One region of the Streptomyces sp. NPDC048269 genome, then DNA from elsewhere that is predicted to be linked to it. Evidence: riboswitches for the same ligand, from Rfam matches in the RefSeq annotation. Region 1 holds a riboswitch; each other region holds the start of a gene.
What was found. A riboswitch is a leader RNA that binds a small molecule or an ion and turns the genes downstream of it on or off. The one in region 1 is predicted to bind thiamine pyrophosphate.

Region 2: it holds a riboswitch for thiamine pyrophosphate, as region 1 does, so the genes downstream of both, AB0D48_RS12210 (thiamine ABC transporter substrate-binding protein) here and thiC (phosphomethylpyrimidine synthase ThiC) in region 1, are expected to answer to the same signal.
Region 3: it holds a riboswitch for thiamine pyrophosphate, as region 1 does, so the genes downstream of both, thiO (glycine oxidase ThiO) here and thiC (phosphomethylpyrimidine synthase ThiC) in region 1, are expected to answer to the same signal.

What each region holds. Positions count from the first base shown of each region.
Region 1 is NZ_JBEZLW010000001.1:256,348-266,575, reverse strand. It holds gene AB0D48_RS01330 (LacI family DNA-binding transcriptional regulator) at 1-38, shown strand, start outside; gene AB0D48_RS01325 (metallophosphoesterase) at 270-1,625, shown strand; gene AB0D48_RS01320 (hypothetical protein) at 1,775-2,584, shown strand; gene AB0D48_RS01315 (hypothetical protein) at 2,613-3,410, opposite strand; gene AB0D48_RS01310 (glycosyltransferase) at 3,683-4,774, shown strand; gene thiC (phosphomethylpyrimidine synthase ThiC) at 4,860-6,647, opposite strand; TPP riboswitch at 6,641-6,786, opposite strand; gene AB0D48_RS01300 (YibE/F family protein) at 6,865-8,244, shown strand; gene AB0D48_RS01295 (SsgA family sporulation/cell division regulator) at 8,307-8,756, opposite strand; gene AB0D48_RS01290 (helix-turn-helix domain-containing protein) at 8,854-9,600, opposite strand; gene AB0D48_RS01285 (DUF5326 family protein) at 9,880-10,107, opposite strand.
Region 2 is NZ_JBEZLW010000008.1:155,017-165,244, forward strand. It holds gene pyrH (UMP kinase) at 1-393, shown strand, start outside; gene frr (ribosome recycling factor) at 480-1,037, shown strand; gene AB0D48_RS12200 (phosphatidate cytidylyltransferase) at 1,037-2,113, shown strand; gene rlmN (23S rRNA (adenine(2503)-C(2))-methyltransferase RlmN) at 2,207-3,319, shown strand; TPP riboswitch at 3,394-3,503, shown strand; gene AB0D48_RS12210 (thiamine ABC transporter substrate-binding protein) at 3,589-4,683, shown strand; gene AB0D48_RS12215 (iron ABC transporter permease) at 4,779-6,395, shown strand; gene AB0D48_RS12220 (ABC transporter ATP-binding protein) at 6,395-7,426, shown strand; gene AB0D48_RS12225 (cytochrome P450) at 7,448-8,692, opposite strand; gene AB0D48_RS12230 (FAD-dependent oxidoreductase) at 8,732-10,138, opposite strand; gene AB0D48_RS12235 (ferredoxin) at 10,135-10,228, opposite strand, start outside.
Region 3 is NZ_JBEZLW010000002.1:334,912-345,139, reverse strand. It holds gene AB0D48_RS03725 (thiazole synthase) at 1-227, opposite strand, end outside; gene thiS (sulfur carrier protein ThiS) at 233-451, opposite strand; gene thiO (glycine oxidase ThiO) at 448-1,617, opposite strand; TPP riboswitch at 1,615-1,727, opposite strand; gene AB0D48_RS03710 (FAD-dependent oxidoreductase) at 1,809-3,029, shown strand; gene AB0D48_RS03705 (Rv2175c family DNA-binding protein) at 3,097-3,462, shown strand; gene thiE (thiamine phosphate synthase) at 3,540-4,208, shown strand; gene metF (methylenetetrahydrofolate reductase [NAD(P)H]) at 4,326-5,240, shown strand; gene AB0D48_RS03690 (hypothetical protein) at 5,292-6,173, shown strand; gene AB0D48_RS03685 (NAD(P)/FAD-dependent oxidoreductase) at 6,187-7,602, opposite strand; gene AB0D48_RS03680 (DUF4126 domain-containing protein) at 7,707-8,333, opposite strand; gene AB0D48_RS03675 (DUF3040 domain-containing protein) at 8,434-8,835, opposite strand; gene AB0D48_RS03670 (methyltransferase) at 9,097-9,855, opposite strand; gene AB0D48_RS03665 (SAV_6107 family HEPN domain-containing protein) at 9,944-10,228, opposite strand, start outside.

The sequences.
Region 1 (10,228 bases):
CGACCGTCAGCCCGCCCCGGTCTCCGGCCCAGGACTGAGTCGCCGCACCACCCCACGGGCGGGGTCGTTGGCTCCGCCGAGGATTTCAGAACACCGATATCGGGAGAAAATGGTAGGAACCATCGGCTCCGGACAGGATTCACCACCCCTGGTGCGTCACACAGCGCGAGCCGCATTCCTATGATGGGCGCACGACATCACGGACCCTCCTCCCCGGAGGTCAGGAGGGTCCGCAGGTGTACGGCAGCGCGACGGTGGTGGAGGGGTCGATGACTCAGGGGGCCGGTCAGGGACCCGCGATGCGGACGGAGACGCTGCGGGACTTCCGGGTTCCGGTCACCGAACCCGCTCCGTACGCCGTATCCAACGGGCTTCCCGGTGAGGCCCCCGTGTACGGCGAGTACCCGGCGTACTACGAGGACGGCGCGCTGAGCGTGCCCGCGCAGCCCGGCTACGCGCCTCCGGCGAACGCACAGCCCGTGGCACCGCCCGTCCCGCATCACGACGTGAACGAGGCGCGCGCCGTCCACGATGCGCGCGAGGCGTACGAACCGCGCGAGGCCCACGACGCGTACGAGCCTCGCCTGGCGCACGAAGCGTACGAGCCTCGCAAGGCCCATGAGCCGCACGAGGCGCACGCACCCGCCGAGCCCGAGGCCCCCGTGGACCCCGAGGACGACGGCTTCGACGGCTACACCCCGACCCACCGCGACCTGCCCGTCATCGGCCGCGGCGCGCTCGGCGGCCCCGGCGACACCGTCCAGGTCCAGTACGTCCCCCAAGAGGCGTCGACCGCCGGTCCCGGCCCGCTCTACGTGGTCGGCGACGTCCACGGCTACCTCGACGAGCTCGTCACCGAACTCCACGCCCAGGGCCTGATCGACACCGAGCGCCGCTGGTCCGCCGGCAACGCCCGGCTCTGGTTCCTCGGCGACTTCACCGACCGCGGCCCCGACGGCATCGGCGTCATCGACCTCGTCATGCGGCTGTCCGCCGAGGCCGCGGCCGCCGGCGGCTACTGCAAGGCCCTCATGGGCAACCACGAGCTGCTGCTCATCGGCGCCAAGCGGTTCGGCGACACCCCCGTCTCCTCCGGCGCCGGCACGGCCACCTTCCAGGCCGCCTGGCTGCTCAACGGCGGCCAGCGCACCGACATGGAGCGCCTGCAGGACGTACACCTGCAGTGGATGTCCCGCCTGGACGCGGCCGTCCTGGAGGAGGACCACCTGCTGCTGCACTCCGACACCACGGCCTACCTGGACTACGGCGACTCCATCGAGGACGTCAACGACACCATCCACGAGCTCCTCAACCGCAACGACGCCGACATCACCTGGGACCTCTTCCGCAAGTTCACCAAGCGGTTCGCCTTCCGCGACGAGGAGACCGGCCCGGGGGCCGTACGCGAACTGCTCGGCACGTACGGCGGCAGCCGCGTCGTGCACGGGCACAGCCCCATCCCGTACCTCCTCGGCGAAGTGGGCACCGAGGACGGCGACGAGGCGCGCGGCCCGGAGGCGGTGGACGGGCCCCACGTGTACGCGGACGGGCTCGCCATCGCGATGGACGGCGGGGTCACGATGGCCGGCAAACTGCTGGTCGTCCAACTTCCGCTGCGCGACTGAGGATTGTCACCAGGGGGGTATTTCCGCAAAGCCCCTGTCAACCTGCGGTGTGATCCCTCTACCATCGCTCTATCCGTAGCAGGCTCTCCTCCGTTTGTGCCGGCGCCCGGGTCTACGCGGGCAAACCGGCCTCCACGGAGCATCGGGGGATGCACATGACCAGCGCTCCGCACCTGCTGACCGAAGACCGGCCGGAGTTCGATCGGCTCCTCGACGAGGCGCTGCGCACCGCACACGACCGGCCCGAGCTCGCCACCCTGGGCGAACGTCTGAACGCCGAACAACTGCGCACCATGGCCCTGGGGGCCAGCGCGCTGCTGACGGCCGCGGCCGCGGCCGAGTACGACCACTACGTGAAGCTCCGCGAGGAACGGCGCGACGAGGTCCTCTCCACTCCCGGGACCGCGGGCGAGGACGACGACGGACAGGGCGGCGCGGGCCTCGGCGCCGTGATCGCGGTCCTCGCACCCGTGCTGGCGGGCACCGCCATGCTGATCTTCCTGCTCGTGGGCTACATCCTGAAGATGATCGAGCCCGAACCGGCCTTCGCGGAGACCATGCTGACGGCGGGTTCGTTCTTCGGCGTGCTCACCGCCGCCGCCCTGATCTTCGCCGTCATCGGCCTGCTGGTGACCGCCGTCCACAACGGCGCGACCGAGGTGGCGGCGGACGAGGCCGAGGCGATACCCGACGAGGTCGCGCAGGCCCGGGAGGCCTGGCGGAACGCGCTGCTGGAGCGGGGGATCATGCCGTTCCTGCGCGATGCGCTGACCGATCCGGCGGCGGGGCCGGGACATCCGGCGCCCCGCACGCCAGGGGCCGGGCGCATCCCCAACCTGGGATACACCCGGCCCGACTTCACCAGTCCGGGATCCCCGTCACAGGGGCCCCGGCCCGGCTACACGCCCCCGGACTTCACGAGTCCGGACTTCGGCGGCACGGAACACGGTCCGGAGTAGTTCCCCCCGGCCGCGCCCCCTGCTTCCCCTACTTCAGTGCCTTCGGCAGGTAGTTGGGGTTCATCGGCCGGATCGGCGGTGAGTTGGCTGCCCGGCGGGCGTCCGGGTCATCCGGGTCGGGCTGGGGAACCGCCTCGGTCCACACCCCGCCGCAGGTGAGGGTGAGGGGACCCGGATTGACGGCGCAGGTGGTCTCCCAGATCACGCCTTCCGTCGTCACCACCTCGACCAGCAGCTGGTTGGCCTGATGGCTGATGGCGATCGCGCAGGCGTCGTCGGGGTAGTTGCCCTCCTCGTTGGTGGTGAGGTCGTACCAGGTCCAGGGTCCCGGGGTCGCCTGGAGCCCGCGGATACCCGCGTACGCAGTGCCGTCGCCGGGGAGTACCGCCTTGAACTCGCGGCTGTTGTTGTCCCGGACGGAGTCGATGTCGACACACGTGGACCCACCGGTGGCTCCGGTCGCACCCGTCGCGCCGGTGGCGCCCGTCGCGCCGGTGGCACCCGTGGCTCCGTCGGCACCCTTCGGACCCCTGGGGCCCGTCGGACCCTGCCGGCACTCGTCGTCGTCGCCGCCACCACCACCGCGCGGGCCGGCCTGGACGGCCGCTCGCGGGTCGTAGTCGTGCTTGTCCGACTCGCAGCGGTCGCCCGTGGGGGCAGCCGCGCGGACTGTCTCGCTCGCCTGGATGGCCTGAGCCGTGGCGACCGCGGGGCTGGAGATGCCCGCCACGACCAGGGCCAGCGAAGCGAGGGTGCCGCCAGTCAGCCAACTGCTCCGCCTGGGCAGCGGACCAAGGGTTGACTTGGTCCTGTTCTCGGGGCTCATATACGCCGCTCCTTCTCGAAACCGGATCGAACGATGTGCGATGGGCCATATCGGGCCACCTCGGTCATCGTGAGGATCGCGGTTGCAAGTGGTGAGACGCCCCGCGAGAAAGTCCACTTATCGGACCAGCGGTACGCCCCCAATGGGGGCTTTTACGAAGTGGCGGGCGCGACGCGCGCCCGGCACGGAAGGACCGTGGCCTACGGTCGGCTCACGGTCGTTTTTCATCACCACAGGGGATGGAATCCTTGAGAGCAACAGTCTGCCTGAACATGATCGTCAAGAATGAGGCTCCGGTGATCCGGCGCTGTCTCGAATCGGTTCGCCCCTTGATCGACACATGGGTGATCGTGGACACCGGATCTACGGACGGCACCCAGGACATCATCCGGGAATTCTTCAGTGACCTGCCCGGAGTTCTGCACGAGCGGCCGTGGAAAGGATTCGGCGAAAGCCGCAGCGAGGCGATCGACCTCGCGCGTTCCAGCGCGGACTACCTGCTGTTCATCGATGCCGATGACGTGATGCAGGTACCGCCCGGCTTTCACATGCCGGACCTCACTCTCGACGCGTACAGCCTCGCGGTGCACCACGAGCCCGTCATCCACTGGCGGCCCGCTCTGGTCTCCACCCGATTGCCGTGGAAATACGTCGGAGTGCTCCACGAGTACATCGACTGCGAAGTCCGGCACAGCAGCGGAGTGCTCGAAGGCATCAACATCCTCATCATCGGCGGCGGGGCACGCCTCAGGCAATCGGGCGAGCGGGAGAAGTACCTGCGCGACGCGGAGGTACTCGAACAAGGGCTGATCAAAGAACCCGAGAATGCCCGCTACGCGTTCTACCTGGCCCAGAGCTGGCGCGACGCGGGAGAACCGGAGAAATCCCTCGCCGCATACGACCGCCGGGCGGCGATGGGCGGATTCGTCGAGGAGGCCTTCTGCTCCCAGCTGTACGCGGCGCGGATCGCGGCGAACCTCAAGAAGCCCTCGGCCGAGGTGATGGACCGTTTCCTCCGCGCGCACGAGAGCCGTCCCTCGCGCGCCGAAGCGATCGGCAGCCTCGCCCGCTACTGCCGCCTCGAAGGCCGATGGCCGCTGGCGTACATGTTCGCCCGGGAGGCGCTGCGGATCCCCCGCCCTGCCGACATCCTGTTCGTCGAGTTCGACTGGCACGACTGGCGCGCCCTCGACGAACTCGCCGTGGCCGCCTACTGGGTCGGTGAGTACCAGGAGTCGCTGGACTGCTGCGAGCGCCTCCTCCAGGACGGCGGGCCACTCCCTGCGTCCCAGCGTGACCGGGTCACCGAGAACCTCGCGTTCGCGCGCAGCAAGGTGGACCCGGGGTACCAGGTGGTCGCCTGACGGGCTCCGGCCCGGGCACCGAAAGGCGCCGCTCCCCGGCCCGACGGACCGGGGAGCGGCGCCTTCGCGTGTGAGCGGTGGTGCCTCAGTCGGCCAGCGGCAGGTAGACGCGGTTGCCCGAGGCCGCGAACTCGGCGGCCTTCTCCGCCATGCCCGCCTGGATCTCCTCGGCCTTCAGGTCGCCGCCGTGCTCACGGCGGATGTCCTGGGAGATCTTCATCGAACAGAACTTCGGACCGCACATGGAGCAGAAGTGCGCGGTCTTGGCCGGCTCGGCGGGCAGCGTCTCGTCGTGGAACTCACGAGCCGTGTCCGGGTCGAGGGCCAGGTTGAACTGGTCCTCCCAGCGGAACTCGAACCGCGCGTCCGACAGCGCGTCGTCCCACTCCTGGGCGCCGGGGTGCCCCTTGGCCAGGTCCGCGGCGTGCGCCGCGATCTTGTACGTGATGACGCCGGTCTTGACGTCGTCCCGGTTGGGCAGGCCCAGGTGCTCCTTGGGTGTGACGTAACAGAGCATCGCGGTGCCCCACCAGGCGATCATCGCGGCGCCGATGCCCGACGTGATGTGGTCGTACGCGGGCGCGACGTCCGTGGTCAGCGGGCCGAGCGTGTAGAAGGGCGCCTCCTCGCAGATCTCCTGCTGGAGGTCGATGTTCTCCTTGATCTTGTGCATCGGGACGTGGCCCGGGCCCTCGATCATCGTCTGCACGTTGTGCCGCTTAGCGATCGTGTTCAGCTCGCCCAGCGTCTTCAGCTCGGCGAACTGCGCCGCGTCGTTGGCGTCCGCGATGGAGCCGGGGCGCAGACCGTCGCCCAGCGAGTACGTGACGTCGTACGTCGCGAGGATCTCGCAGAGCTCCTCGAAGTTCGTGTAGAGGAAGTTCTCCTTGTGGTGCGCCAGGCACCACGCGGCCATGATCGAACCGCCGCGCGAGACGATGCCGGTCTTGCGGCGGGCGGTCAGCGGCACGTACGGCAGCAGCACGCCGGCGTGGACCGTCATGTAGTCGACGCCCTGCTCGGCCTGCTCGATGACCGTGTCCTTGTAGATCTCCCAGGTCAGGTCCTCGGCACGGCCGTCGACCTTCTCCAGCGCCTGGTAGAGCGGGACGGTGCCGATCGGGACGGGGGAGTTGCGCAGCACCCACTCGCGCGTGGTGTGGATGTTGCGGCCGGTCGAGAGGTCCATGACCGTGTCGGCGCCCCACTTGGTCGCCCAGGTCATCTTGTCGACCTCCTCCTCGATGGAGGAGGTGACCGCGGAGTTGCCGATGTTGGCGTTGACCTTCACCAGGAACCGCTTGCCGATGATCATCGGCTCGATCTCGGGGTGGTTCACGTTGGCCGGAAGCACCGCGCGACCTGCGGCGATCTCCTCGCGCACGACCTCGGGGGAGACGTTCTCGCGGATCGCGACATACTCCATCTCCGGGGTGATCTCGCCCCGGCGGGCGTACGCGAGCTGCGTGACGGCGGCGCCGCCGCGGCCCCGGCGGGGCTGGCGGGGGCGGCCCGGGAAGACCGCGTCGAGGTTCTTGAGCCCGCCGCGCGGCGAGGTGTGCTTGATCCCGTCGTCCTCGGGGCGCACGGGACGTCCCGCGTACTCCTCGGTGTCGCCGCGGCCGATGATCCAGTTCTCGCGCAGCGGCGCGAGACCCCTGCGCACGTCGGTCTCGATCTGGGGGTCGGTGTACGGACCGGACGTGTCGTAGAGCGTTACGTCCTTGCCGTTGGTGAGGTGGACCTGGCGGACCGGCACCCGGATGTCGGGGCGGGAGCCCGCCACGTAGCCCTTGTGCCAGCCCGGCTTGCGCTCGGTCGAGCCGTCGCCGTCCTGGCTGACGGCAGGCGTGCGTGCGTCCTGAATGGTCATGAGACCTATCTCCCTACGCCGGCATTACCCGGTAACAGGTTCGGCGGTCGACGCAGCCTCCTCCCGCACGCATCCGTGATGCGCGTACGGTGATCAGCGTCCTCTCAGCCCGGTGCTCCGAGCTCCCGCGTTGTGCAAAGGTGCCCCCACGCTAGCGTCATCTATGGCGTGCTGAACAGTGGGCCCCCTCATCTCTTGCGATGATCTGCTGGTGACGATCTCGCCGCAGCCCCCCACCGAGCCCACGGATCCCACCGGCCACTCGGGCCACGCACACGCGGGTTCCGGGCACCCTGCCGGCCATTCCCACGGGCACGGCCACGGGCATGGCCCGGCGGCCCCCGTCTCGAAGCACCTGCGCAAGGTCATCGCGGCCGTTCTGATCCCCTTCGCCGCCGCCGTCTTCATCGGCATGGCGGTGCTCTGGCCGGGCGGAGCCCCTGCCCACGAGCGCACGGGGGTGGGCTTCGACCGGCAGACGCAGCAGGGCACGGTCGTCTCGCTCGAACAGGTCGACTGCAAATCGGTGAACGCCTCACAGGTGCCGCCCACCGGTGACACATCCACTCCCGAGGGCCGCGAAGCCAAGGCGGCGCAGACCGGCGAGTGCAAGAAGGCCACCGTCGAGGTCGGCACCGGCCCGGACAAGGGCCGTACCTTCGTGGAGATCGTCCAGCCGGGCGCGCCACGGCAGTTGGCGGACGGCCAGGAGGTGGTGGTCGCGTACGCGCCGGATGCGCCCCGGGACCTCCAGTACTCGGTGATCGACGTGAACCGCAAGCTCCCCATGGCGCTGCTGGCCGGGATCTTCGCGGTCGCGGTCGTCCTGGTCGGCCGGATGCGCGGGCTGTTCGCTCTGATCGCGCTGGTCATCAGCTTCGGCGTGCTGACCCTCTTCATCCTCCCGGCCATCCTGCAGGGCTCGAATCCGCTGGTCGTCGCGGTCATCGGCGCGAGCGCCATCATGCTCATCGCCCTGTACATGTGCCACGGTCTGACCGCCCGCACCTCGGTCGCCGTCCTCGGCACGCTCGTCTCGCTGCTGCTCATCGGGCTGCTGGGCTCGGTGTTCATCGACTGGGCGTTCCTCAGCGGCAACACCGACGACAACACGGGCCTGATCCACGGGCTCTACCCGGAAATCGACATGAGCGGTTTGCTGCTCGCGGGCGTGATCATCGGATCGCTGGGCGTGCTCGACGACGTGACGGTCACCCAGACCTCCGCGGTCTGGGAACTCCACCAGGCCGACCCGTCGATGGGGTCGCGCGCCCTCTACCGGGCGGCCATCCGGATCGGCCGTGACCACATCGCGTCGGTGGTCAACACACTCGTACTGGCCTACGCGGGTGCCGCACTCCCCCTGCTCCTGCTGTTCTCGATCGCGAACAGCAGCATGGGGTCGGTGGCCAACAGCGAGCTGGTCGCGGTGGAGATCGTACGGACCCTCGTGGGCTCGATCGGCCTCGTGGCCTCGGTTCCCCTGACGACGGCGCTGGCCGCTCTGGTCGTTTCCGCCGACCGGCCGGGGACCCCGGTCGCCGGGCCGGCTTCGGGGCCGGTCCGTGGCGGCCGGGGCCGCCGTCGCAAGCGCTGAAAGGTTGTTGCGGGAAGAGCAGCGTGGCCGGCGCGGCTGGTCAGTGCGCGCGCGGGGGCGTGTCAGCCCGCGTTCTGCTCGTTCTGCCGGGATTCGGACAGGATCTTGCCGAGCTCCTCGTCAAGGTTCTCCTCGAAGTCACCCAGGTTGCGCTCCTGGCCGAGCGGGACGAGCCGGTCGGTGCGGTCGAGGAACGCGACGAGCGGCGCCGCGCTGGCGCGGAACAGGGCCCGGTCGCCGCCGACCTGGAGGCGGATGTGGACATCGGACAGGTCCTCGGGATCGGTCGGGGCGATGTGCACATCGCCGTCGCCGCACGGTTTGTTGATGCCGTCGAGGAGGAGTTCCCGGCCGAACGCCCAGGTCACGGGCGCGTCTCCGGGAAGGTGGAAGGTCAGGCGGACTGCGTAGGGGTCCCGAGCGTCGTACCCGAGTTCCACCGGGATCCGGAACGAGAGCTCCTCGGAAACGAGGAAGCTCATCATGACCTCTGCCTGTACCGACTCGCGCATTGCCTACCCCGCTGTAGTGGAAGTGGCCAGGAATGATCCCCCAGGGCCCTCTTGACAAGGGTGGTGGAAGCGCTAGCAGATCACAAGGAGTGAGTTTTCAGATACTGATAGAGAACGAGAGGGTGCTCAACAGCGCGCCTACTTCACTCCGTAGTCGATCGACTGCATACAGCAACCGACCTTCTTGGTGCAGAGGCAGGGAAATCGCCATGGTTGCGGCCGTGTCGCCGGCAGTGATGGGGATGGCTGCACACACGGTGCCGAGGGCGTACTCCTGACGCTCCGTAACCAGCTGCAGCCGCGCCAGGGACCCGATCCGGTGTTCCAGGGAGCGTTGATCGGCCACGGTGTACGGGGTGATGGCCTCGACCGGGTGCCGGTCGTAGTAGTCCTTGCGCGTCTTCTCGTCGAGCTGGCCGAGCAGGCACTGACCGATGGCGTGCGCGTGGCCGGTCTCGCGGAAGTCGGCCCACTCCTCGCAGGCCGGGCTGGCCGGGGTGTCCGAGACGCCCACGAGCTCGATCTCACCCTCGCGGAAGACCGCGAAGTAGACGGGGGCCCCGACCGAGTCGCGGAAGTGCGCTAGCGAGTCGAGGATCATGCTGCGACGTTTCTGCTGGAGTCCCCCACCGGCCAGCCGCCCGGCCGCCTCGCCGAGGACGAAGACTCCGCTCTCCCGGCGCAGATAGCCCTCGTGCGTGAGGGTGCGCAGCAGGTGGTACGCGGTGGGCAGAGGGAGCCCGGCCTCGCGGGCCAGCTGTTTCGCCGGGGCTCCCTCGCTGTGCGAGCCCGCCGCTTCGAGCAGTCTCAACGCCCGCTGCACCGAACCGATCAGAGTCGGCACACCGGCGTTGGGAACCGAAGACAAAGCTCACCCCCAGGCGTGGCGGCGGGCCTTGGGGTGGCCCGCTCTGCGGGGGCCGCCCCCGCACATGCCGTGACTCCTGGGGGTCGTGCTCGGCGGCGTATCAACGCAACCGCAGGTCAGAGCGGTGGTACCGGCTTTCGGTGCCCAGGGAACGGCACAGATTGCCACTCTATCCGCCGATTCCCGGAGTGTGAGCGGTTTCGCGCGTCATGTTCCCCCGCCTGGCTCAATCCCGGGAGTGCCGGGCCGAGTCCTCTACCACTCACCGGAGGAGGACTTCGTGCTGCGGCCGCTGACCTTCTTCACCACGAAGATCAGGCCGCCGACCAGGCCGACGAAGAGGAGCAGCTTGAAGACGATCCCGATCAGGGCGCCCAGGATGCTCGTGATCACACCACCGAAGACGAACAGCGCCAGCAGCGGAACGGCGACCCACTTAACCCACCAGGGCATGCCTGCGAAAATCCCTCGGATGCCGTCCATGGCTCGTCCTCTTCCTCGTCCTCGTCCGTGACTTCCTGCTCTCGACTCTAGGAGTCCGCGGACTGCCGCGGGGGCCCGCGAGCCCCCGGAGTCCCCTGATCCGCCCCCTAGGGGGACCGGG
Region 2 (10,228 bases), on a different contig from region 1:
ATCCCGCTGCGTGCCGTGCGGCACCTGGAGAAGGGCCGCGTCGTCATCTTCGGCGCCGGCATGGGCATGCCGTACTTCTCCACCGACACCACGGCCGCCCAGCGCGCCCTGGAGATCGACGCCGAGGCCCTGCTCATGGGCAAGAACGGTGTCGACGGGGTCTACGACTCCGACCCGAAGAAGAACCCGGACGCGGTGAAGTTCGACGCGCTGGAGTACGGAGAGGTCCTCTCCCGCGACCTCAAGGTCGCGGACGCGACCGCCATCACGCTGTGCCGCGACAACAAGCTGCCGATCCTCGTCTTCGAGCTGCTCGCCGAGGGCAATATCGCGCGCGCCGTCAAGGGTGAGAAGATCGGCACGCTCGTCAGCGACCAGGGAACCCGGGCCTAGCAGTCCGCCGCGCCGGACCGAGCCCGGACCGGCCCCGCCCGCCCCGCCCGCCTGAACCATCCATTCAAGACATGCAGGAGCACGTGGTGACCGAAGAGATCCTCCTCGAGGCCGAGGAGAAGATGGAAAAGGCCGTCGTCGTCGCCAAGGAAGACTTCGCCGCGATTCGCACCGGCCGTGCGCACCCGGCGATGTTCAACAAGATCGTGGCGGAGTACTACGGCGCCATCACGCCCATCAACCAGCTCGCGTCCTTCTCGGTGCCCGAGCCGCGCATGGCGATCGTGACCCCGTTCGACAAGAGCGCCCTGCGCAACATCGAGCAGGCCATCCGCGACTCCGACCTCGGCGTCAACCCGAGCAACGACGGCAGCATCATCCGGGTGACCTTCCCCGAGCTGACGCAGGACCGCCGCAAGGAGTACATCAAGGTCGCGCGCACCAAGGCCGAGGACTCCAAGATCTCCCTGCGCGCCGTCCGCCGCAAGGCGAAGGACGCCCTTGACAAGCTCGTCAAGGACAAGGAGGCCGGCGAGGACGAGGTGCGCCGCGCGGAGAAGGAGCTCGACGACACCACCGCGAAGTACGTCGCGCAGGTGGACGAGCTGCTCAAGCACAAGGAAGCCGAGCTCCTCGAAGTCTGATGAACGACTCTTCCTGGCAGCCGGAGCCAGTTCCGGCGGGTCCCGCATACGATGCGCAGGTGGGCCCGCACACTCGGCCCATGCCCATCGTGCCCGATGCCGCCGGCCGTGACTTCGACGACCGGGAAGCACGCGATCGGGGGGCCGCCCCGGACGGCGGTCCCCTCTTCCGCGCCGAGACGCCGCCGCAGGAGCCCATGCCCAGCCCCCCGCCCCCGCATGCCCCGCAGCCGCAGGACGCCTCGCCACCGCCGCCTAAGAAGCGCGCGGGGCGGGACCTGCGTGCCGCCATAGGGGTCGGCGTCGGCCTCGGTGCGGTCATCTTCGCCTCGCTGCTGATCGTCAAGGCGGTCTTCGTCGGCGTCATCGTCGTGGCGGTCGTCGTGGGCCTGTGGGAGCTCACCTCCCGGCTGCAGGAGAAGAAGGGCATCAAGGCCCCGCTGGTCCCGCTCGCCATCGGCGGCGCGGCCATGGTCATCGCCGGATACGTCCGCGGTGCCGAGGGCGCCTGGGTGGCGATGGCCCTGACGGTGCTGGCGGTCCTCGTCTGGCGGATGACAGAGCCGCCCGAGGACTACCTCAAGGACGTCACGGCGGGTGCCTTCGCGGCGTTCTACGTGCCCTTCCTGGCCACCTTCGTCGCGATGCTGCTCACCGCCGACGACGGGCCGCAGCGGGTGATCACCTTCCTGCTCCTGACCGTGGTCAGCGACACCGGGGCGTACGCGGTCGGCTGGCGCTTCGGCAAGAACAAGCTCGCGCCGCGCATCAGCCCCGGCAAGACCCGCGAGGGACTCTTCGGCGCGGTGGCCTTCGCGATGGCGGCCGGCGCGCTGTGCATGGAGTTCCTGATCGACGGCGGCTCCTGGTGGCAGGGCCTGCTGCTGGGCCTGGCGGTCGCGGTAAGCGCCACGCTGGGTGACCTCGGCGAGTCGATGATCAAGCGGGACCTGGGCATCAAGGACATGGGCACCCTGCTGCCGGGTCACGGCGGCATCATGGACCGGCTCGATTCGCTGCTGCCGACCGCACCGGTGGTGTGGCTGCTGCTGGCCGCGTTCGTGGGTACGGGCTGACCTGCGGAAAGGCGTCGTAACACGCCGGGCGGTTACTCTTGGAAGGCGCGCTGCTTCTGCGGCGCGCCTTTCGTCTTACAAGGAGTACCTGCCATGGCCCGCCCTGTTCCGGGAGAGCTCACCTTCGTCGCCCCGCGCGGGGCCAAGAAGCCGCCCCGGCACCTCGCCGACATGACCCCGGCCGAGCGCCGTGAGGCGGTCGCCGCGATCGGCGAGAAGCCGTTCCGGGCCAAGCAGCTCTCGCAGCACTACTTCGCGCGCTACGCGCACGACCCCGCCGAGTGGACCGACATCCCCGCGGGCTCCCGCGAGAAGCTCCAGCAGGAGCTCCTCCCGGACCTGATGAACGTCATCCGGCACATCTCGTGCGACAACGACACCACCCGCAAGACCCTGTGGAAGCTGCACGACGGCACGCTCGTCGAATCCGTGCTGATGCGTTACCCCGACCGGGTCACGATGTGCATCTCCTCCCAGGCCGGCTGCGGCATGAACTGCCCGTTCTGCGCCACCGGCCAGGCGGGCCTGGACCGCAACCTGTCCACCGCCGAGATCGTGCACCAGATCGTCGACGGCATGCGCGCGCTGCGCGACGGCGAGGTCCCCGGCGGTCCTGCGCGGCTGTCGAACATCGTCTTCATGGGCATGGGCGAGCCGCTGGCCAACTACAACCGCGTGGTCGGTGCCATCCGGCGCCTCACCGACCCGGAGCCCGACGGCCTGGGCCTGTCGCAGCGCGGTATCACCGTCTCCACCGTCGGCCTGGTCCCGGCCATGCTGCGCTTCGCCGAAGAGGGCTTCAAGTGCCGCCTCGCGGTCTCGCTGCACGCGCCCGACGACGAGCTGCGCGACACCCTGGTCCCCGTGAACACCCGCTGGAACGTCCGTGAGGTCCTCGACGCGGCCTGGGAGTACGCGGAGAAGTCCGGCCGCCGGATCTCCATCGAGTACGCCCTGATCCGCGACATCAACGACCAGGCCTGGCGGGGTGACCTGCTGGGCAAGCTGCTCAAGGGCAAGCGCGTCCACGTCAACCTGATCCCGTTGAACCCGACGCCGGGCTCCAAGTGGACCGCCTCGCGGCCCGAGGACGAGAAGGCCTTCGTGGAGGCCATCGCCCGGCACGGTGTGCCCGTGACCGTACGGGACACCCGCGGCCAGGAGATCGACGGCGCGTGCGGTCAGCTGGCCGCTTCGGAGCGCTGAGTTTCGACAGCGTCAATTTCCGGCCGCGATCGGTCGCAATCGGCCACGAGGTACCCTGTGGCCGAACCAATTTCATATTCCGACAGGGGAGCGCCACAGCGCTGAGAGTGCGGTATCCGTCATCCGCAGACCCTCTGAACCTCGCCCCGGTCATTCGGGGTAGGAAGTTCGGTCACCACTCAAGCTGTTGCGCCCTGCCCGGCGTCCGCTCCCACAGAGCGCCGGGCAGGGCCGCGTCTTCTCCTGGACATCCCAGGAGGAATTCACCAGTGAGCACCACCAAGAGGATCGCGGGCGCGGCGCTCGCGGCCGCGCTGGGCGTCACCACGCTCAGCGCCTGCGGCGACGCCAAGGACAAGCCCGCGGGCGCGAGCGACGCCCCCAAGTCCAAGACCGTCACGCTCGTCTCCCACGACTCCTTCAACGTGACCGACACGGTCCTCAAGGAGTTCGAGCAGCAGAGCGGCTACACCGTCAAGGTGCTGAAGTCCGGGGACGCGGGCGCGGCGCTCAACCAGGAGATCCTCACCAAGGGCTCCCCGCGCGGCGACGTCTTCTTCGGCGTGGACAACACCCTGCTCTCGCGCGCCCTCGACAACGGCATCTTCACGCCGTACGAGGCCAAGGGCCTGGCCGGGGTGAAGCCGGAGTACGTGCTCGACAAGGAGCACCGGGTCACGCCGATCGACTCCGGTGACATCTGCGTCAACTACGACAAGCAGTACTTCGCCGACAAGAAGCTCGCCCCGCCGCAGACGCTGGACGACCTCGTCAAGCCGGAGTACAAGAACCTGCTGGTCACCGAGAACGCCGCGACCTCCTCGCCCGGCCTCGGCTTCCTGCTCGCCTCCGTCGGCAAGTACGGCGAAGAGGGCTGGAAGGACTACTGGAGCAAGCTCAAGGCCAACGGCGTCGAGGTCGTCGACGGCTGGGAGCAGGCCTACAACGAGCGCTTCTCCGGCTCCGCGGGTGGCAAGAAGGCCAAGGGCGACCGCCCGCTGGTCGTCTCCTACGCCTCCAGCCCGCCGGTCGAGGTGCTGTACGGCGAACCGCAGCCGGCCGAGGCCCCGACGGGCGTCTCCACCGGTACCTGCTTCCGCCAGATCGAGTTCGCGGGTCTGCTGAAGGGGGCGAAGAACGAGGAGGGCGGCAAGGCCCTCGTCGACTTCCTGATCAGCAAGAAGTTCCAGGAGGACATGCCCCTCCAGATGTTCGTGAACCCGGTGACGAAGGACGCTGTCCTGCCGGAGCTGTTCACGAAGCACGGTGTGGTGATCGAGAAGCCCGAGAACGTCGCTCCCGAGACCATCGCCAAGAACCGTGAGCAGTGGGTCAAGGCATGGACCTCGCTCGTCGTGAAGTAAGCGGCACCAAGGAGCCGGGTGCGGCGCCGGGGGGCGCCGCACCGGGCCCCGCCCCTCGCGAGGGCGGACGGGCGACCGCGGTGCGGCTCGCCCTGATGGCCGTGCCCCTGGCCTTCTTCGGGCTGTTCTTCGCCTATCCCGTCGCCGCGATCGTCGGGCGCGGCCTCAAGACCGACGCCGGCTGGCAGTTCGGCCGGATCGGCGAGGTGATCTCCCAGCCCGGCATCGCCGCCGTGCTGTGGTTCACCACCTGGCAGGCGCTCGCCTCCACCGCGCTCACGCTGCTGATCGCGCTCCCCGGCGCGTACGTCTTCGCGCGCTTCGAATTCCCCGGCAAGCAACTGCTGCGGGCCGTGGTGACCGTCCCCTTCGTACTGCCGACCGTGGTCGTCGGCACCGCTTTCCTCGCGCTGCTGGGACGCGGTGGGCTGATGGACGAACTGGTCGGCGTCCGGCTCGACACCACCGTCTGGGCGATCCTCCTCGCGCACGTCTTCTTCAACTACGCGGTCGTCGTCCGCACCGTCGGCGGGCTGTGGGCACAGCTCGATCCGCGCCAGGAGGAGGCCGCCCGGGTGCTGGGCGCCGGCCGGTTCGCCGCCTGGCGGCGCGTGACGCTGCCCGCGCTGGCCCCGTCGGTGGCCGCGGCCTCGCTGATGGTCTTCCTGTTCACCTTCAGCTCCTTCGGCGTCGTACTGATCCTGGGCGGGCCCGCGTACTCCACCCTGGAGGTGGAGGTCTACCGGCAGACCGCGCAGCTCCTGGACCTGCCCACGGCCGCCGTGCTGACGATGGTGCAGTTCGCCGCGGTCGGTGCGATCCTCGCCGTGCACGCCTGGACCGTGCGCCGGCGCGAGACCGCGCTGCGGCTGGTGGACCCGGGCCGGACCACGCACCGGCCGCGCGGCTGGGCGCAGCGCACGCTGCTGGGCGCGGTGCTCCTCACCATCGGCCTGCTGATCGTGCTGCCGCTGGGCGTGCTGGTCGAACGGTCCTTCGACGCCCCCGGCGGATACGGCTTCGGCTTCTACCGGGCCCTGCAGGACGCGGGCGCCGGCGGCGGAACCTTCCTGGTGCCGCCGCTGGAGGCGATCGGGAACTCCCTCCAGTACGCTCTCGCCGCCACCGCGATCGCCCTGTTCATCGGGGGACTGGCGGCCGCGGCACTGACCCGGCGCGCGGGCCCCTTCGTACGCGGCTTCGACGCGCTGCTGATGCTGCCGCTCGGGGTGTCCGCCGTGACGGTGGGCTTCGGCTTCCTGATCACCCTGGACGAGCCGCCGCTGGATCTGCGGACCTCGTGGATCCTGGTGCCGCTGGCGCAGGCGCTGGTGGGCGTGCCCTTCGTCGTACGGACCATGCTGCCGGTGCTGCGCGCGGTGGACGGGCGGCTGCGGGAGGCGGCCGCCGTGCTCGGCGCGTCGCCGCTGCGGGCCTGGCGGGAGGTGGACCTGCCGCTGGTGCGGCGGGCGCTGCTGATCGCGGCCGGATTCGCCTTCGCGGTGTCGCTCGGAGAGTTCGGCGCGACCGTCTTCATCGCGCGGCCGGACCAGCCGACGCTGCCGGTGGCCGTGGCACGGCTGCTGGGGCGGGCCGGCGAGATGAACTACGGGCAGGCGATGGCCCTGAGCACGATTCTGATGCTGGTGTGCGCGGCGTCCCTGCTGGTGCTGGAGCGACTGCGGCCCGACAAGACCTCCGGAGAGTTCTGATGACACTGCTTCAGCTGGAAGGGGTGTCGGTCCGGTTCGGTGAGCGGGCGGTCGTGGACTCCGTGGACCTGAAGGTCGCCGAGCACGAGATCGTGTGCGTGCTGGGGCCGAGCGGGAGCGGCAAGTCCACCCTGCTGCGCGTCGTCGCAGGGCTCCAGCCGGTCTCCGCGGGGCGGGTGCTGCTGGGCGGGGCGGACCAGGCAGCCGTGCCCGTGCACCGGCGGGGAGTCGGCCTGATGTTCCAGGACCACCAGCTCTTCCCGCACCGGGACGTCGGCGGCAACGTCGCCTTCGGGCTGCGGATGCGGGGCTCCTCGAAGGACACCTGCGAGGGCCGGGTCGGGGAGCTGCTGGAGCTGGTCGGGCTCCCCGGCGCCGGGAAGCGCGCGGTGGCCTCCCTGTCGGGCGGCGAGCAGCAGCGGGTCGCGCTGGCTCGGGCGCTCGCCCCGTCGCCGCGGCTGCTGATGCTGGACGAACCGCTGGGACAGCTGGACCGCGGGCTGCGGGAGCGGCTCGTGGTGGAGCTCCGGGGGCTGTTCTCCAGGCTGGGGACGACCGTGCTGGCCGTCACGCACGACCAGGGGGAGGCCTTCGCGCTGGCCGACCGGGTCGTGGTGATGCGGGACGGGCGGATCGCGCAGGCCGGTACCCCGCTGGAGGTGTGGCAACAGCCCGCGTCGGAATTCGTGGCGCGGTTCCTGGGCTTCGAGAACGTGGTGCCGGCCGTGATGTCGGGCGGGGTGGCGGGGACCCCCTGGGGGAAGGTACCGGTCCCCGCGGGAGCGGCGGAGGGGGAGCGGCAGCTGCTGATCCGCCCGGCGGGGGTCGTGCTGGGACCGGACGGCCTGCGGTGCGAGGTGCTCTCGCGCACCTTCCGGGGCACGCACGTCGCGCTGCTGCTGCGGCCGGAGTCGGGGCCGGTGCTGGAGGCGGAGTGCGGACTGGTGGGGGCGCCGGCCGTGGGGGACCGGGTCGCGGTGACCTTCGCTCCGACCGAGGTCGTCATCCTCCCGGCGGCCGACACTCCCTAGCGGGTGTCGGCCGGGCATGAGCTACGGGCGGATGCCGTCACAGGCGATCGGCAGGTGGCGCGGGCCGCGCAGGACCGCGTTCTGCCGGTACGGCGGCGGGTCCTCCAGCAGCCGGGGGTTCTCCAGCCGGCGGGCGAGTTCGCTCAGGGCGAGCTGGGCCTCCTGGCGGGCGAGCGGTGCCCCGAAGCAGCTGTGGATGCCGCTGCCGAGGCCGAGGTGCTGGATGTCCTTGCGGTCGGGGTCGAAGCGGTCCGGGTTCTCGAACCGCTTCGGGTCACGGTTGCCGGAGGCCAGGATCAGCCAGAGGGACGCGCCCTTGGGGATGGTCACACCGGCGACCTCGATCTCGGAGAGGGTGCTGCGCTGGGGCAGCAGCTGCACGGGCGGCTCGTACCGCAGCAGCTCCTCGACGATGGGGACGGACAGGGCGGGGTCCTCGCGCAGTCGCTTGAGGACGTCCGGGTGGCGCAGCAGGGTCAGCATGCCGTTGGTGATGAGGTTGACCGTGGTCTCGTGGCCCGCGATCAGCAGCAGCGCGGAGGTGCTGAGCACCTCCATGGTCGTCATCGCGCCGTCCGGGCCGTCCGCGGTCGCCAGCTGGGACAGCATGTCTTCGCCGGGGCTCTTGCGGCGCTCCTCGATCAGTCCGGCCAGGTACATGCCCAGTTCCATCCGGGCGTCCATGGCGCCCTTGCCGTGCTGGGTGGGGTCCGCGTCCGGGTCGGGGTCCAGGCTCGCGGCGAGGGTCTCCGCCCACACGTGGAAGCGCGGCTCGTCCTCGCGGGGCACCCCGAGCAGCCGGCAGATGACCGTGACCGGGAAGGGGTACGCGAACTGGTCGACCAGGTCGACCCGGTCCAGGTTCCCGGTCGTGGCGAGGGAGTCGATCAGCCCGGAGACGAGACCCCCGAGTTCCTCGCGCATGTCGTACACCCGGTGGGGGGCGTGCGGCGGCCCGAACGGCCGGTTCGTCATCCGCCGCAGCCGGTCGTGGTCCGGCGGATCGAGCTTGAGGAAGGACGGCGGCAGGGTCGTGCCCTCCTCCTCGGCCTTGCCCAGCGGATCGTCTCCGGTCGCCTTCAGGTTCTTGGCGTCGGAGCTGATCCGCGGGTCGTGCAGGAGGCTCTGGATCTCGTAGTACGTGCTGACGACGTACGGGCCGTCCCCGTCGTGGGACACCGGGGTCTTGCGGAGCTCCTCGTACAGCGGGTACGGGTTCGCACGGTTCGCGTAGTCGATGATCTCCCGCAGGATGGCTTGTGTCATGACGGGTCCTCGTGGTCCTCGTGGGGAGGGCGGCGTGGGTCAGTGGTGCGCGGGGATGAAGGTCATCTTCCGGTCGGCCGGCGAGTAGCCGCTGAGGGTGATGGTCGGACCGTGCGTCGGCACCGAGGGGTCGGGGAAGTCCGCCGGTACCGCCTTGTTCCCCTCCGGCCTGCGGTCCACCGTGGAGAACGTTGGGGGGAACGGCGCGGTGGTCTCGATCTGGTGCTCGTAGAACTGGAGCCACCGGCAGTTGTCGAAGGTCACGGCGGCAATCACGCGGTCCTGGTAGCCGTACACGGCCGCGAACCGGCGCTCCGCGAGCGAGCCCTGCGTGACGAGGATCTCGGTCCCCATCGGCGGCACTCCGACCGACTTGATGTTCACCCCGAACTGGGAGGACCAGAACGCCGGAACCCACAGGTGGGGGCGGCGGTCCGTACTTTCGCTGAGCATGTTGTGCGCGGCGGTGTCGGCCTGGGCGACGGCATTGCCCCAGTGCTCCAGGGAGAGGAACTGGTAGCCGAACAGGGCGTGCGGGGAACGCGCCACGTCACCCGCGACGTAGATGTCATCGGTGACGATGCCGCGGATGTCGAAGGCCCGGCAGCCCGCGTCGCAGGCGATGCCGCGGGGGCCGGCACCCAGTCCGGAGCCGGCGAGCCATTCGGTGTTGCGCTGCGCGCCGAGCGAGACGACCACGACGTCGGCCTCGACGGTGGCCCCGTCGGAGAGGTGGGCGGCGCGGACCCGCCCGGAGGGGTCGCCTTCCAGCCCGGTCACCATGACCCCGGTGCGCAGGTCCACCCCGTTCTCGCGGTGCATCTCGGCCGCGACCTCGCCGATCACCCCGCCGAGCGCGCCGACCAGCGGAGCCGCGCCCCGTTCGGCGACGGTGACGTTCAGGCCGCGTTCCCGGCACGCGGAGGCGATCTCGGACCCGGTGAAGCCGGCTCCGATGACGAGCACCCGGCGGGGGCCGGCGGCGAGGGCCTGCTGCAGTCCTTCGGCGTCGTCGCGGGTGCGCAGGACGAAGACTCCCTTGAGGGCGCCCTCCTCCTCGTTGGGCCAGGGCCGCGCCCGGACACCGGTGGCGATCAGCAGCCGGTCGTACTCCACCTCGTCGCCGTTGCCGAGCAGGACCCGGCGGGCGGCCATGTCCAGGCCCGTGGCGGGGACCCCGAGGCGCCAGTCGGCGTCGATCGCCCGGCGGCGGGGGAGTGCCGTGTGGTCCGCCACCGCGTTGCCCAGCAGCACCTGCTTGGACAGCGGGGGCCGGTCGTAGGGCTCGTACGGTTCGTCGCCGATCATCGTGAGCGAACCGGTGAAGCCCTTCTCGCGCATGGTCTCGGCCGCCCGCAGGCCCGCCAGCGAAGCGCCGACGATGACGATGCGGCCCTCGCGCTTGAGCTGCTCCAGGGCCCCGTCGCGTGTTCCTTCACCAGTCACCGCGCGCCTCCGGAACGGGAACCGGCTCCGGCCACGGCATCCGGGGCCGGCATGTTCGGCATGTCCTCGTCGCTCAGTTCGAGGAGGATC
Region 3 (10,228 bases), on a different contig from region 1:
AAACAGCCCGCCGTGTTCGGCAGGACCGCGATGTCCAGCTTCGACAGGACGGAGAGGACGGATCCCTGGACCGTCGGGTCCAGCCGTCGCATGGCCACCGTGGTGAGTTCGGTGCCGGACGCGACCAGGGCGCGTTCGAGGACGTCAAGGCTCGGGGCGCCGCCCGTACCCATGATCAGGCGGGAGGAGAAGGTCCGGCCGCCGAGGACGAAGAGGTCGTCTGCCATGGCCGTCAGCCTCCCTGGACCGCGGTGAGGATCTCGACCCGGTCCCCCTCGCCCACCGGCGTGAGCGGCCACCGCCCGCGCGGGACCACGGTCTCGTTGAGCGCGGCCGCGACGCCGGAGGGCGCCGCGGTCAGGGTGGCGACCACCGCGTCGAGCGTGGTGCCGGCCGCGACCTCGCGCGGCTCGCCGTTGACGGACACGGAGACGGAGACGGGGAGGGTCATGCGTACGACTCCTGTCGTGCGGCGGAGAAACGGCGGGGGGTGAAGGGGCGTGCGATCGGCGGCAGTTCGCCGGTGGTCAGCAGCTCCGCCAGTACGTCGCCGGTGAGCGGGGTCAGCAGCACCCCGTTGCGGTAGTGCCCGGTGGCCAGGTGCAGGCCGGGCAGGTCGGTCGGGCCGAGCAGCGGGGCGTTGTCGGGGGAGCCCGGCCGCAGTCCCGCGCGGGTCTCGGTGAGCGGGAGTTCGGTGATGCCGGGCACCAGCTCATGGGCGTCGCGCAGGAGCTCGTAGACCCCGCCCGCGGTGACCGTGGTGTCCCAGCCGAGCTCCTCGCTGGTGGCGCCCACGACGAGTTCACCGTTCTCGCGCGGGACCAGGTACACGTGGCTGCCGCGCACGACCGCCCGTACCGTCCGCGACAGGAACGGCGCGCGGGCGGAAGGCACCGAGAGCCTCAGCACCTGGCCCTTCACCGGCCGTACGGGGGCCACCACCTCCGGCGGTACGCCCGCCAGCCGGCCGCTGAGCGAGCCCGCCGCCAGCACCACCTGGTCCGCGCGCACCTCCGTACCGTCGCCGAGCAGGGCCCCGGCCGCCCGGTCGGCGGTGACCAGCAGCCGCTCCGCCGCCGCCCGGTGGACGGTCACGCCGGCCCCCTCGCAGGCGGCCAGCAGGGCGGCCGAGAGCCGCCGCGGGTCGACCTGGTGGTCGCCGTCCACCCGCAGGCCGCCCCGGACCCCCGGGGCCAGCATCGGCTCCAGCCGGCGGCACTCACGGCCGGTGAGCCACTCGGACTCCAGGCCGCAGCGGCGCTGCAGGGCGTGCAGCTCCCGCAGGTGGAGCCGGTCGTCGGCGTCGAGGGCGACGGCGAGGGTGCCGCAGGCCCGGTAGCCGATGTCCAGGCCGCCGCTCGCCTCGGCCAGCTCGGCGGCGAATTCCGGATAGCGCGCCGCGGAGGCGAGACCCAGGCCCAGCAGGGCCTCCTCGCCGTAGTGCAGCTCGGTCACGGGCGCGAGCATCCCGGCCGCGACCTGGGCGGCGCCGCCGCCGGGGGCCGGGTCGGCCAGTACGGTGCCGAGGCCCCGCCGGGCCGCCCGCCAGGCGGTGACGAGTCCGATGATCCCGCCCCCGATGACGAGGACGTCGGATCCCTTCAGAGAAGAATGCATGGGCGTCCAGCCCCTCCCTTCGCCGGCATGACCCGGATCAGGTTCGTACGGTCGGAGGCCGGCCAGCCTCCCTCTCAGCCCGGTGCGCCCGGACTCCCGCGATAGGTACGGTGGCCAGACTAACCCCGGTGCGGACAGTGGGTAAGGCGGCACCTATTCCTGGCGGCCCGTCAGGTGATTAGGGTGGCCGGGTGAGTGAGCAGACGGAGCAGAACCCGAGCGGCGTCGTGATCGTGGGCGCCGGAATGGCCGGCGTGCAGACCGCGGTAGCCCTGCGGGAGCAGGGCTTCACCGGCCCCGTGACCCTGCTGGGAGCCGAGCCCCACCAGCCCTACGACCGGCCACCGCTGTCTAAGGCGGTGCTGCTCGGCAAGGCCGAGGACTCCGCTTTCGACGTGGACTTCGAAGGACTCGGCATCGGGCTCAGGCTCGGCACGGAGGTCACCGGGCTGCGGGCCGCCGAGCGCGAGCTGGACACCGAGGCGGGACCGGTCCCTTACGAGGTCCTCGTACTGGCCACCGGCGCCGTGCCGCTGACCCTGCCCGGCACGGAGGGCGTCCCCGGCGTGCACCTGCTGCGGACGCTGGACGACGCGGCGCGGCTGCGCCCGGTCCTGGCGGAGGCGCCCCGGACGGTGGTCGTCGGCGCGGGCTGGATCGGCGCGGAATTCGCCACCGCGGCCCGGGAGGCGGGCTGCGAGGTGACCGTGGTCGAGGCGGCGGACCGGGTCCTGGCGGGGGCGCTGCCGGCGGAGGTCGCCGCCCCGATGGCGCGCTGGTACGAGGAGGCGGGCGCCGAGCTGATCACCGGCGCGAAGGTCGCCGGGACCGAGGAGGGCCGGGTGCTGCTCGCGGACGGGCGCGCCCTGCCGGCCGGCGCGGTGGTGGTGGGCATCGGAGCCCGCCCCGCCACCGGGTGGCTGGCCGGGACCGGCGTGGAACTGGGCCCGGACGGCTCGGTCACCGCCGACGCGTACCTGCGTACCTCCCTGCCCGGGGTGTACGCGGTCGGCGACTGCGCCTCCTTCCCGTCGGCCCGCTACGGGACGCGGCTGCTCGTGCACCACTGGGACAACGCGCTCCAGGGCCCCCGGGCGGTCGCGGCGAACATCCTGGCCGGGGAACCGGTCCAGGTCTACGACCCGGTGCCGTACTTCTGGTCGGAGCAGTTCGGGCGCTTCGTCCAGTACGCAGGCCACCACGCCGCGGCCGACACCCTGCTCCGGCGCGGCGACCCGGCCGGCCCCACCTGGTCGGTGTGCTGGCTGCGCGACGGCGTGCTGGTCGCGGTCCTGGCCGTGGGCCGCCCCCGCGACCTGGCGCAGGGCCGCAAGCTCATCGAGACGGGGGCCCGGGTGGACCCGGCCAAGGTCGCCGACCCGGCGGTTCCCCTGAAGTCGGCCCCCCTGTAGTCCGGGCCCGGCCACGGACGGGCGGCTCCGGTACCGGGCGCCGGTCCGAGATGGCAGGCTTGTACCCGTGACCGAGATTGACGCAAAGATCGATGCCCTTGTCCCCTCGTGGCTGTACCTCCCCGACATCGCGGAGATGCTGAACGTCGAGGTGACCCGGGTCCGCCAGATGGTCAAGGAAGGGCAGCTGATCGCCGTACGCCGGGGCGAGAACCGCTCCCTGCAAGTGCCGGCCCCCTTCATCGACGGCGACAAGGTCGTCAAGGGCCTGGTCGGCCTGCTGACCGTGCTGCGCGACGACCGCTTCACCGAGGAGGAGATCCTGGAGTGGCTCTTCACCGAGGACCCGACCCTGCCCGGCACCCCCGTGCAGGCGCTGAGCGAGAATCGCGGCACGGAGGTGAAGCGCCGCGCTCAGGCGCTCGCCCTCTGACCTGATCCGCATCCGCTCCACCGCGGTGTACGGGCCCGCAGGGCTCGTACACCGCTTCCGTCCCCGGGGGTACACCCATGCAGCTGTCCGACGCCCGGCTCTACCTCTGCACGGACGCCCGCAAGCGCCAGGGTGACCTCCCCGAGTTCCTGGACGCCGTGCTGGCCGGCGGCGTGGACATCGTCCAGCTCCGGGACAAGGGCATGGAGGCCGGGGAGGAGCTCGAACACCTCCAGGTCTTCGCCGAGGCCGCACGGCGCCACGGCAAGCTCCTCGCCGTGAACGACCGCGCCGACGTCGCGCACGCGATCGGCTCCGACGTCCTGCACCTCGGCCAGGGCGACATCCCCGTCCCCGCTGCCCGCGCCATCCTGGGCGACCAGGTGCTGTTCGGCCGCTCCTGCCACGCCGAGACCGAGGTCGACGCGGCCGTCGCCGAGCCCGGCGTGGACTACTTCTGCACCGGCCCCTGCTGGCCCACCCCCACCAAGCCCGGCCGTTTCGCCCCCGGCCTCGGGCTCGTCCGGTACGCGGCCTCCCTGGAGCAGGTCCGGCCCTGGTTCGCCATCGGCGGCATCGACAGCACGAATCTGGACGAGGTGCTGGACGCCGGAGCCACCCGCGTCGTGGTCGTCCGCGCCCTCACCGAGGCCACCGACCCGGGTGCGGCCGCGGCGGAGCTGGCCAAGCGCGTCCGGGCCCGGACGGCTGAGTCCCGGCCACCCGGAACACCCCAACAGCCGTAGCGCGCCCTTGCGGATTCGGAAATCGCCCGGGTGGTGCCGCGCGACCAGGTGTCCAAAAACGTGTCCAAAGGGCGGACAGTACTTCGGTGTCCGCCGGGCCGCGTCTAACCTGCCCGTATGGCCTCTGGTACCGCTTCCACCTGGTCGGATCGTGCGCACACGGTCCGCGACCTCCTCGTGTCCGGGCGCTCGTACTCGTTCGAGTTCTGGGCCCCGAAGACGGAGAAGGGCGAACGCAACCTCTGGAACGCCCTGCGCCGGGTCGAGGCGGTATCCCCCAGCTTCGTCTCCGTGACCTACGGAGCCGGCGGCTCCACCCGCGGCGGCACCGTCCGGGCCACCCAGCAGATCGCCGCGGACACCACGCTGACCCCCGTCGCACACCTCACCGCCGTGGACCATTCGGTCGCTGAGCTGCGCAATGTCATCGGGCAGTTCGCAGACGCCGGGATCCGGAACATGCTCGTCGTGCGCGGAGACCCGCCGGGCGACCCGATGGGCGAGTGGGTGGCACACCCCGAGGGCGTGCACTACGCGGCCGATCTGGTCCGGCTCGTCAAGGAGTCCGGCGACTTCTGCGTCGGCGTCGCGGCCTTCCCCGAGATGCACCCGCGTTCGATGGATTGGGACACGGACATCCAGCACTTCGTGGACAAGTGCCGCGCCGGAGCGGACTATGCGATCACACAGATGTTCTTCGATCCGGAGAATTATCTGCGGCTGCGCGACAGCGTCGAAAAGGCGGGCTGCGAGACTCCGATCATCCCCGAGGTCATGCCTGTTGTGGCGATCAAGCAGCTCGACCGGCTGCCCCAACTCAGCAACGCGGTCTTCCCCGCGGACGTGAAAGAGCGCATGCTCGCGGTCAAGGACGATCCGGCCGCTGTACGCTCCATTGGCATCGAGTTCGCCACGGAGTTCTGCGCGCGGCTGCTGTCCGAGGGTGTCCCAGGGCTGCACTTCATCACGCTGAACAATTCCACGGCGACTCTCGAGATCTACGAGAACCTGGGCCTGCACCAGCGGGCCTGACCGGCTGGCCCCCGTTTCCCACGCGGTCGGCTGTACCGAGAGGGGCCATGCATGGGTATGACGGTCCTCTACATCGCGTTCGGCTTCGTCGCGCTGTGGCTGCTTGCCGAGGTCTTGATGCAGTACAAGGCCCGGCTCCGCTGGCGCCTGCTCGCCTTCGCCGGCTTCCTCGGCGTGGTCGCCGGGGTGATATTGCCGTCGGTGCTGGTCATCGGCGCCGGCGCGGCCGCGTTCGCCCTGGGCCAGACCCTGGTGACGCTCTCCTTCCGCAAGGGCTTCGTGGCCGGCTGGGCGCTGCGCCGCGGTGGGGAACCCGTACGGCAGTCGCGGCGGCGCCGCTCCGGCGGCCCGCGCCCGCAACCGGCGCTCGAAGTCACCGCGCTGGAGTACGAGGACGCGGACGGGGCCGGGGAGCAGCGGCAGTTCCAGGCCGGAGCCGAGGCCGAGGCCGAAGAGGTCTACAACCCGCAGCCGATGCCCGAGGACACCGGTTCCTACGGGATACAGAGCTTCGCGCCCGCTCCCGACGCGGGCCAGACGGCGGCGTTCGGCTCTCCGTTCACCACGGCGGAGCAGGACGCCCACCAGTACGCGGCCTTCTACGACCAGCAGAACCAGGGCGGCGGGTACGACTACTCCGCCGGCTATCCGACGGGCGATCAGCAGCAGGTCTACGCCGCCTACTCGGACCCCTACATCGGCACCGGCGGCGGTGTCGGCCCGCCCGCGGCCTACGACTACTCGGCCTACACCCAGTACCCCGACTACGGGCAGCAGCAGTACGCCATGGACACGCCGCCCGGCGGGGTCTGGGTCCCGCAGCAGCGGTCCACCGACGCGGGCGGCCAGCCCTATCCGGCGGAGGAGCAGGCCGAGCAGCCACAGCAGTACCCGTACCCCCAGCAGGGCGAGTACGAGCAGTACCGCTACTGAGCGGGCCGGCGGGTCACTGGGAGCCGCGGAATCCCGCGCCCTCCACGATCAGCCCGGCCACCAGGGCCCCGGTCATCCCGGCGTGCGCCAGCCCGCCGCCGGGGTGCGCCCAGCCGCCCGCCAGGTACAGCCCCGGCAGGGCCGTGGTGTTGGCGGGGTACAGCAGCCGGCCCCCGGCCCCGGCGAGGGCGGGCGCGGGCACCGCGCCGCCCACCGCCCCCGTCGCCGCCTCCACGTCGGCCGCGGTACGCACCTCGTGCCACAGCAGCCGCTCCCGCAGCCCCGGTACGGCCTTCCCGGCGAGCTCCAGCAGTTCCTCCGGCCCCGCGCCCCCGGGCCCGCACACGGCGCTGACCGTGACCGCCTCGTGGTCCGCGTCGGGGCGCGTGGCGGGGTCGTCGGGGCGCAGGACGGTGACGTCCAGACCGGGGGAGTGCACCAGGGTGCGGTGGACGGCGTCGGAGGGGCGGGCACCGCGCAGCGCGAGGAAGAGCGTGAGGCGGCTGGACAGACCCTCCCCGCGGGCGGGGACCGCCTCCGGCGGCCAGGGCAGGGAGGCGGCCGGCAGCAGCCGCGGGTCGATCCCGCAGACGACGGAGTCGGCGGTCACCTCGCCGCCGTCGGCCAGCCGCAGACCGGCCGCCCGGCCCAGGGGCGCGAGGACCTCCCGGACCTCCGCCTCGAAGACGAACTCCACGTTCCGCTCCCGGCAGCGCTCGTGGACGGCGGTGGCCAGCGCCCGCATCCCGCCGCGGACGTACCAGCTGCCGAAGGTCTGCTCCATGTACGGCAGCACGGCGGCCGAGCCGGGCGCCCGGCCGGGATCGATCCCGTACGCGCGCACCAGGCCGGTCAGCAGCTCGCCGAGGCCGCCGCCCAGCTCCCGGTCGGCCACCTCGGCGAGGGTCGGCGGGCGGCGGCGCAGCAGGCCGCTCCGGCGCAGCGCGGGGTACGGGTCGTCGGACAGCGCCCGCCGGTCGGCGCGCAGCGGCTCTTCCAGCAGCGGGCGGCGGGTGGCGTCCCAGGCGTCCCGGGCGCGGCCGAGAACGGCGTTCCAGCGCTCGCCGGCGCCCGCGCCGAAGGCCTCGTCGAGAGCTGCGGCCACACCGCCGTGCGAGGCGCCGGGGAGGGTGACGTCGACGCCGTGGCGGGGGAGGACGTGCCGGACGGCCGGGTCGGCCTGGACCATGTCGACGCAGGTTTCCAGGGGCCGCTTGCCGGTCTTCACGAAGAGGTCGCGGTAGACGGCGGGCAGGTGCAGCAGGCCCGGCCCGGTGTCGTAGGCGAAGCCCTCGCGCTCGTACCGGCCGACCGCGCCGCCGTAGGTCTCCGCGCGCTCGTACACCGTCACCTGGTGCCCTGCCACGGCCAGCCGGGCCGCCGTCGCCATCGCGCCCATCCCGGCGCCGATCACCGCAATTCGTGCCATGCGGCTGAGCCTATCGAGGCCGTGGGCGGTGATCGGCGGGGTGGTCGGGCGGCTGGTCGGCTGGTTGGCCGGGGCGACTCGTCAGGGTTGGCCGGGGCGGGTGGTCAGCGGGGCGGGGCGCCCGTGGCCTCGCGCGCCTCGGCGGCCAGCCGCTTTTCCTCGCGGCGCTGGGCACGGCGGCGCAGGAAGCGGCGGATCCGGGTCCAGAGGAAGATCAGTATGGCCAGCCCGGCGGCCAGCAGGACGGCCGCGATGGTCGCAGCGGCCACGGGGTGGAACATCGCGAAAGTTATGATCGCGGCCACGCCGAGGTCCTCGGCCATGCTCATCGCGACGTTGCTGAGCGGCTCGGGCGAGGTGTTGATCGCCATCCGGGTGCCGGCCTTGACGAAATGGCTGGCCAGCGCGGTGGAGCCACCGACGACGCCGGCGGTGATGTCGGAGAGCGAACCGCTCTGGCCGGCCAGCAGCGCGCCGACGACGCCCCCGGCCACCGGGCGGATCACGGTGTGGACGGAGTCCCAGGCCGTGTCCACGTACGGGATCTTGTCGGCGACCGCCTCGCAGAGGAACAGCACCGCGGCGACGATCAGCACGTCGGTGCGTTGCAGCGACGCGGGGACCTCGTCGGACAGGCCGGTCGCGCCGAAGATGCCGAGCAGGAGGACCACGGCGTACGCGTTGATCCCACTGGCCCAGCCGCTGGTGAAGACCAGGGGGAGCACACTCATTCGATCATCATGCCGCAGAAAGGGTGCGCTGACGGGCACAACGCATAACGGTGAGGGGACGGCCGCACGGCGGCCGTCCCCTCACCCACGATGTCCGGGGCTACTGCCCCTGTTCGTCACGGCGGCGCTGCCACCGTTCCTCGATGCGGGTCATCATCGACCGACGCTGCCGGTTCTGGCCACGGGCCGAACCGCCTGCACTTCCGGAGACGGGCTGTTCGCCAGGCTTGGGTGCCTTGCGCCAACCGGTGACCACGAGGACCGTACAGCCCAGCATGACGAGGAAACCCACCACGCTGATCCACAGTACGTTCGGCACGATCACACCGGTCATGAGGAGCGCGATGCCCACCAGAATGCCTACGACTGCCTGGTAGACCCGTCGCCGGGTGTACGTGCGCAGTCCGCTGCCCTCAAGCGCTGTCGCGAACTTGGGATCTTCGGCGTACAGCGCTCGCTCCATCTGCTCGAGCATTCGCTGCTCGTGCTCCGAGAGCGGCACGGGAGTCCTCCTCATCCGTCGGTCGCGGGGGGGAGCGACCAGGGGTCCCCTTCAGGATAGGCGGGGAATCGCCCCCGTGATACCCGCCCTCTACGCCAGGCTGTTCACACAGCCCTTGAAACCCGTACCGCCGCGGGAGCGGTCCCTGAGGCGTTCATTCCCCAATGGTCCGTCCACCATGCCGGTCACTGCCCCGATCATACGGGGCCGACCGCCGGTTCGGAGGGTGTGTGGCGGACTCCATGCGCGGAAGATCGCAGATCAGGCCCGCTTCTCGCCCAGCACGTGCAGTTGCGTGGCCACGGCGTGGAAGGCGGGCAGCTCCGCGGCGGCCTCCTCCAGACGCAGCAGCGCCTCCACGGCGCCCGGTTCGGTGTCCACCAGGACTCCCGGAACGAGGTCGGCGAAGATCCGCACGCCGTGCACGCCGCCGACCGCCAGCCCGGCCCCGCCGACCAGCTCGGAGAGCTGCTCGGCGGTGAAGCGGCGCGGCACCGGGTCGCCGGATCCCCAGCGGCCGGCCGGGTCGGTGAGGGCGGTACGCGCCTCGGTGAAGTGTCCGGCCAGGGCGCGCGCGAGCACGGCCCCGCCGAGGCCGGCGGCCAGCAGGCTGAGCGTGCCGCCCGCGCGCAGGGCCGCCACCGCGTTGGCCACGCCCTCGGCCGGGTCGTCCACGTACTCCAGAACGCCGTGGCAGAGCACCACGTCGTAGGCGTCGCGCTCGACGACGTCCAACAGGCCCTGGGCGTCGCCCTGCACTCCGCGGACCAGGTCGGCGACGCCGGCCTCGGCCACCCGGCGCTCCAGTCCGAACAGCGCGTTCGGGCTGGGGTCGACCACGGTGACCCGGTGGCCCAGGCGGGCCACCGGCACGGCGAACTTGCCGGTGCCGCCACCGGTGTCCAGCACGTCCAGCACGTCCCGCCCGGTCGCCTTCACCCGGCGGTCGAGCGCCTCCTTGAGGACCTCCCACACCACGGCGGTGCGAAGGGAGGCGCGGGGGCGGGAAGTGTCCGACACGGCTGATGGCTCCTCGGCGCGGTGGGGAAGGGGGGAGCGGTCAGTGCCCCGCCCCGCCCCACCCTATTGCCTTACGCGGCCGGTCAGCTCATCCCGCGTCCGGACGCTCCGGGCGCGGCTGCGGCACGCCCTGCGGCAGCGTCTGCTGCGGTGGCTGGATCGCGAGCATCCGTTCCACCAGGCGCAGGAACATCTCGACGGCACGCACCAGATCGTCCGCGTCCCGCCCGGTCGCCGCGTCCGCTATGCCCGCCTCGGCCCGGGCCCGGCGAGCGGCGCCGGAGGCGAAGAGCGCGCTCCACTCGGTCAGCTCCGGCGCTATCTCCGGCAGCACCTCCCACGCGCTCCGGATCCGCGGCCGGCGCCGCGGGGC